Linked DNA regions of Anatilimnocola aggregata. The protein of the gene in region 1 binds, or shares a complex with, the protein of each later gene. Links are inferred from orthologs where the notes say so. Each region holds a gene or a part of one and is shown on either strand. Other genes may lie near its edges. The genes, in order: hisF and hisH.

Evidence for each region.
Region 2: the proteins of hisF (region 1) and hisH are in contact, whole or in part, in a crystal structure (PDB 6RU0), measured with the Thermotoga maritima proteins. The link is inferred for Anatilimnocola aggregata from one-to-one orthologs. Residues at the interface, in WP_004080486.1 of Thermotoga maritima: Met1, Leu2, Ala3, Arg5, Ser40, Glu41, Asp45, Glu46, Ala70, Glu71, Ile73, Asp74, Ile75, Pro76, Phe77, Asp98, Lys99, Ser122, Gln123, Glu161, Thr195, Leu196, Asn247, Arg249, Glu251; in WP_004080484.1 of Thermotoga maritima: Asn15, Arg18, Arg22, Arg117, Leu118, Pro119, His120, Met121, Gly122, Trp123, Asn124, Asn134, Gly135, Tyr136, Tyr138, Val140, Tyr158, Glu180, Lys181, Ser182, Ser183, Lys184, Ile185.

Annotation. Positions count from the first base shown.
Region 1 is NZ_CP036274.1:6,093,719-6,096,773, reverse strand. What follows is about bases 7-2,740. They hold hisF (imidazole glycerol phosphate synthase subunit HisF), read left to right. Parts: upstream 7-856; coding sequence 857-1,624; downstream 1,625-2,740. Other genes in these bases: ETAA8_RS23000 (type IV pilus twitching motility protein PilT), read left to right, coding at 1,729-2,740; ETAA8_RS23010 (DinB family protein), read left to right, coding at 7-487. Also shown: more of ETAA8_RS23010, read left to right, coding at 1-6; more of ETAA8_RS23000, read left to right, coding at 2,741-2,919; ETAA8_RS22995 (ATPase, T2SS/T4P/T4SS family), read left to right, coding at 2,919-3,055.
Region 2 is NZ_CP036274.1:7,681,510-7,684,577, reverse strand. What follows is about bases 319-3,065. They hold hisH (imidazole glycerol phosphate synthase subunit HisH), read right to left. Parts: upstream 2,125-3,065; coding sequence 1,513-2,124; downstream 319-1,512. Other genes in these bases: ETAA8_RS29245 (DUF1501 domain-containing protein), read right to left, coding at 2,324-3,065; ETAA8_RS29255 (PQQ-binding-like beta-propeller repeat protein), read left to right, coding at 319-1,402. Also shown: more of ETAA8_RS29255, read left to right, coding at 74-318; more of ETAA8_RS29245, read right to left, coding at 3,066-3,068. UniProt on the Escherichia coli protein: IGPS catalyzes the conversion of PRFAR and glutamine to IGP, AICAR and glutamate. The HisH subunit catalyzes the hydrolysis of glutamine to glutamate and ammonia as part of the synthesis of IGP and AICAR.

The DNA.
Region 1 (3,055 bases):
TTTGGCTCTCAAACAAATTGAATTTGCGCGGGAATATGTCGAAACTCTGCTCGCCGACATTCAAGCGGACGAGTGGTTTCGAATGCCAGCCGGCGCGTCCACCCATCTGGGCTGGCAACTGGGGCACTTAGCCATGGCCCAGTATGGATTGGCATTGTTCCGCCAACGCGGTCGCCAGCCCGAAGACCTGCAACTAATGACTTCCAGCTTTCGCAAGCAGTTCAGCCGCGGCACGGTTCCCGAGCCCGATCCAGCGAAGAACCCGCCGATCGCCGAAATCCGCGACACCTTCGACCGAGTCTATCAGCAGGCACTGCTCGAACTTCCTCAAATCGCGGCTGCCACGCTCGACGAGCCTATCGACATGCCGTACGCAGCCTATCCGACGAAGTACGGAGCCCTCCTCTTCTGCTCCTGTCACGAAATGCTCCATGCCGGGCAAATCGGAGTCCTCCGGCGACTTTTGGGACGAGCACCGGTGCGGTAATGCTGCACTTGCGGCACAATTGTGCATAGAAAATGCAACCTAAACGTCCAACAATGCCCTCGATTGTTGGACACCAAACTGCCGGAAACCCGAGAGTTGCGCTCGGTGCTGTCCAACTAAGGCCCGCTTTGTTGGACACCCCCCTTTTGCAGTTTCGTGACGTACCTTCGGTTTCGCCGCAGCAGGGCGATTCGGTGTCGCGCTGGTTGTTGCGGCTTGGTCGCTCAAGTTTCCCGCGACGAGGCCCGCCAGCCGTTACGTTGACCCTTGTGGCAGCAGCGTTTAGAGTAGGTTTTTGGAATGTTGCGGGCCATTTTATGCCGCGACGTTGCCAGGCAAATCTCATCGCTCCCGTTTGGCCACTCGTGCATGCTTGCAAAACGTGTGATTCCCTGTTTGGACGTCAATCAGGGCCGGGTCGTGAAAGGAACGAACTTCCTGCAATTGCGCGACGCCGGTGACCCCGTCGAAGTCGCGCGGCGCTATGAGCAGGAAGGTGCCGATGAGTTGGTCTTCCTCGATATCACCGCCAGCCACGAGCAGCGGGGGATCATGCTCGACGTAGTTCGCCGCACTGCCGAGCAAGTCTTCATGCCCCTGACCGTCGGGGGTGGCATTCGGACCATCGACGATATTCGCTCCCTACTCAACGCCGGCAGCGACAAGGTCTCGATCAATTCCGCGGCGTGCAAGGATCCTAACTTCGTTCGCGAAGCGGCGCGGCGTTTTGGCAATCAATGCATTGTGGTCAACATCGATCCTAAACGCGTGCAGCGCGATGGCCGCGAAGTCTGGGAAGTGCATATCAATGGCGGCCGCACTCCCACAGGGCTGGAAGCTGTGGCCTGGGCGAAAGAAGTCGAGGCGCTCGGCGCCGGCGAAATCGTCCTCACCAGCATGGACTGCGACGGCACGAAAGATGGCTACGATCTGGAAATTACCCGAGCCGTGAGTGACGCGGTTTCGATTCCCGTCGTCGCCAGCGGTGGTGCCGGCAAGCCCGAACACCTGGCCGATGCAATCCTAGTGGGACGTGCGGACGCTGCTTTGGCAGCCAGCATTTTCCACTTCGGTGAATTCACCATTCGTCAAACGAAAGAAATCATGGCCAGTCGAGGAATTCCCGTCCGGCTGTAGATCAGAGGTCAGAAGAACAGAGGTCGGAGATCGGAAAGTGCTTTCTGATCTCCGGCCTCTGTCCTCCGGACATCAGGAATGAACTGAACAAAGAGGAAACGCAAATGAGTCACTCACCATCACCGGCCCCTTCGGGACCACCCGCTGCCGCGCCGTCGATCGAAGACCTGATCAAAAAAATGTCGGTCGAGACGCACGATCTCGAAGTCGACAAGTTTTTCCGCGCGCTGGTGAAGTTCGAAGGCTCGGACTTGCACATGAAAGTCGGTCGGCCGCCGATGATTCGCGTGCGCAACGAACTGCGCCCGCTCAATCATCCGAACATCGAGCGCATCGAGATGGCCAAGCTCCTTGTGCCGATGATGAACGACCGTAATCGCCGCATCTATGACGATGAAGGTGGTGCCGACTTTTCGCACAGCTGCGATGTCGATGGCGTCCGCTGGCGGTTCCGCGTGAACTTGCTGCAACAAAACGGGTGCATGGGTATGGTCGCCCGCCGCATCAGCAACAAGATCCCGAACTTCGAAGGTCTCTACTTGCCCGCCTCGATCGAGCAGTTGTGCTTCTACGATCAAGGGATGGTACTGCTGGCCGGCGTGACGGGTTCTGGCAAGAGTACGACGATTGCCTCGATGCTGGACTTTATCAATCGTCGCGAGCGAGTTCACATCCTCACGCTGGAAGACCCGATCGAATTCATTTTCTCCGAAGACAAAGCACTCATTAACCAGCGCGAAGTCGGCTTTGACGTGAAGGACTTCAAGATCGGCATGAAGCACGCAGTCCGCGAAGATCCAGACATCATGCTGGTGGGCGAAATGCGTGATGAAGAAACGTTCATGACGGCGATTCACGCGGCCGAAACGGGCCACTTGGTATTCGGTACGATCCACGCCAGTTCAGCCCCTTCCACCATTGGTCGTATTCTCGACTTGTTCCCCGAAGCGATGCACAAGGCCATTCGCTCGGCGATCGCGTTCAACATGAAGGGCATCGTTGCGCAAAAACTCCTCAAGTCGATCAAGCCCGGCGTGCCGCGCGTGCCGACTTGCGAAATCATGCTCTTCAACGCGATCATCAAGAAGATCGTGCTTGAGTCGCAGGATAATAAACTGGCCGACGCGATCCGCATTGGCGCTGCCGACGGCATGCAAGATTTCACCATGAGTTTGAAGCAATTGATTGATGACAACTTGATTGACCGCCCGACTGCCTTTGAAGTGGCCCCGAATCCCGACGCCCTGAAGATGGCCCTCAAAGGCATCAACGTTTCGCAGCCTGGAATCATCTAATGTCTCGCATCGTGACGTCCTGCATCGGCGCCGCGCTGATCGTGTTGATCGGCGCTGGCGTTGCCCAGGCCCAATTCATCGAATATATCTCCGGCCTGGAAGATCCACATGCGATGATTCGCGGCCGCGGTTTTTA
Region 2 (3,068 bases), 1.6 Mb from region 1 along the record:
GGTAACAGCGGCCAAAAGCCGCTTAGATTGAATAATCTGACCCTTGGCCGATTTTTCTCCTCGCGAGGTTTGCATGTCTCGAATTGCCACCTTCTGCTGCGTAGCCATTCTCGCCTGTTGCTGTCTGCAGTTACACGGACAAGATGCCGACGCTGGCAAAAACTGGCCCGCCTGGCGTGGTCCACAGGCAAATGGTGTGGCCCCACACGGCGATCCGCCGACGAAGTGGAGCGAGACCGAAAACATCCGCTGGAAAGTCGAGATTCCCGGCGAAGGAAGCTCGACGCCAATCATCTGGGGAGACCGCATTTTTCTGCTAACCGCCGTCAAGACCGACAAAACGGTCGACACCGTGCCCGATGCGGCCGACCAGCCCAAGCGTCCCTTTGGCATCACCTTCCCGAAAAATTTCTATCAATTCACGGTGATGTGCCTCGATCGCAAAACCGGCAAAACGCTGTGGCAAAAGGTGGCAACCGAGCGCGTGCCGCACGAAGGGGTTCATCCCGATAACGACTTCGCCTCGTCCTCGCCGGTGACCGACGGGAAACGGCTGTTCGTTTCGTTCGGTTCGCGGGGCGTCTATTCGTACGACCTCGATGGCAATCTCAACTGGCAGAAAGAATTTGGCACCCTCTCCACTCGCAACAGCTTTGGCGAGGGAAGTTCGCCGGCGCTGCACGGCAATATTTTGGTGACGACTTGGGATCAGGACGGCCCATCGTTCATCATTGCTCAAAATGCGGATACGGGTGAACTGCTTTGGCGTAAAGATCGCGACGAGAAGACCGCCTGGGCTACGCCGCTGATTGTCGAGCGGGCTGGCCACACTCAGGTGATTACCAACGCGACGAATCTGGTTCGCAGTTACGACCTGAAGAATGGTGAAGTCCTATGGCAATGCGCGGGACAAGTGACCAACGTCACGCCCTCGCCGGTCGCCACCGAGAATCTTGTCTATTGCATGAGTGGCTACCGAGGCAGTGCGCTCTATGCCTTGCCCTTCGATCAAAAGGGTGATCTGACCGATAGCGACAAGATCGCCTGGCGACTCGATCGCGGCACGCCGTACATTCCTTCGCCGTTGCTCTACGACGGTCGACTCTATTTCACGCAGTCGAACGAAGGGATTCTCTCGTGCGTCGATGCGGCGACTGGCAAAACCTTGATCGAGCGGACTCGCCTGCCGGGCATTTCGCAAGCTTATGCTTCGCCCGTGGGTGCCGCGGGGAAAGTGTATTTCACGTCTCGTCGCGGTGTCTTTTTGGTCATCAAGCACGCCGATGAACTTGAAGTCCTTGCCGAGAATAAACTCGATGACGACTTCGATGCATCGCCCGCCATCGCGGGCAAAGAACTCTACCTGCGCGGGAAGAAGTTTTTGTACTGCGTTAGTGAGTAAATGCAGAACGAAGAACGAAGAACGAAGAATGCAGAACGAAGAATGCAGAACGAAGAATGCAGAATGCAGGCGGAAACTTTTTTCATTCTGCGTTCTAAATTCTGCATTCTCTAAAGTTCGGCAAAATTCTTCAGCAGTTTCAGGCCGTCGGCCTGGCTCTTCTCGGGATGGAATTGGGTAGCGAAGAGGTTGTCACGCCAGACCGCGGCACAGAACGGATGGCCGTAGTCGGTCTCGATGGCGACGACGCTGGGGTCTTCGGGCACCACGTAGTACGAGTGAACGAAGTAAAAGTGCGTGTCTTGGGCGGTGTCTTTCAGGATCGGTGCCTGACGCACGATGTGCCCTTTGTTCCACCCCATGTGGGGCACCTTGAACTCGTGGGGCAGATCGAACTTCAGCACCTTGCCGCGCAAGATCCCCAGCCCTTCGTGCTCGCCATGTTCATAGCCCACGTCGAAGAGCATTTGCAGCCCCAAGCAAATGCCCAAGAAGGGCCGCCCGGCGGCAATGGCTTCTTGAATGACCGGTACAAAATCGCGCCGCCGCAGTTCGGCAATCGCATCGCCGAAGGCACCCACACCGGGCAGGACTAGCTTGTCGGTCGGGCCGATTTGCCGCGGATCGGAAACGATCTCTGCATGCCAGCCCACACGTTCGAACCCCTTTTGCACGCTCCGCAGGTTCCCCATCTGATAGTCGATGATGGCAACACGGCTCATTTGGAAAACGTTCTTTCTAGGGGGCGGCGATAGACAAACGCTGACGAGTGCGTTGCCGGATACCTGTTTCAGGATATCTCGCGGCGAAATATGGTCAACCGCGGCACGGAGCGTTATCGCCCAGATAGACACGCTGAACTACGCGAAGTTCGCGGGCAAATCGTGCAGAGAAGGTCACACCCAAGAGCGGCGTTGTTCCCTACGAAAACAGCTCTTTGATCGGCTGGCCGTATGGGAGCAGGCGCATGGGGCGGCCGCTGTCGTTGAGATAGTGACGAGCGGTATCGATGCCCAGGTGATCGTAGATGGTGGCGAGGATATCGTGCGGCGGCTTGGGGTTGTCCTTGGGGAACGCACCCTTGCTGTCCGAAGAGCCGACGACGCGACCACCTTTCACTTTGCCACCAGCCAGCGCGGCGCTGAAGACATTCGGATAGTGATCGCGACCGGCGTTGTTGTTCACTCGCGGGGTACGACCAAATTCGCCCCAAGCAACGACCAGCGTCGTCTCGAGCAGACCGCGGTCGTGCAGGTCTTCGATGAGCGCGGTATAGGCCTGGTCCCAACGCGGGAGGAAACCGCGGCGGAGAGAGTCGAAGCCTTGGACGTGTGTATCCCACCAACGGAGATCGACAGTGACGAGTCGCACGCCCGCTTCGACGAGACGTCGCGCGAGAATCATCCGCTGGCTCCAAGCGGGAGCGCCACAGCGGGTCGGATCGCCCGGATCGAAGGCTGGCGCAAAGCCATACTTCTCGCGGAGGGCCATCGGCTCTTGATCGAGATCGAAGGCTTTTTGGGCTTCGGGGGCAAGGAGCATCTGCACCGCTTTTTGACTGAAGCGATCCATGCCATCCATTCGCCCGCTGGCATCGACATTCTTGCGCAGCCTGTCGAGACCGGTCAGTAATTGCCGGCGCGAGTCGAGGCGATCGACCGACAGT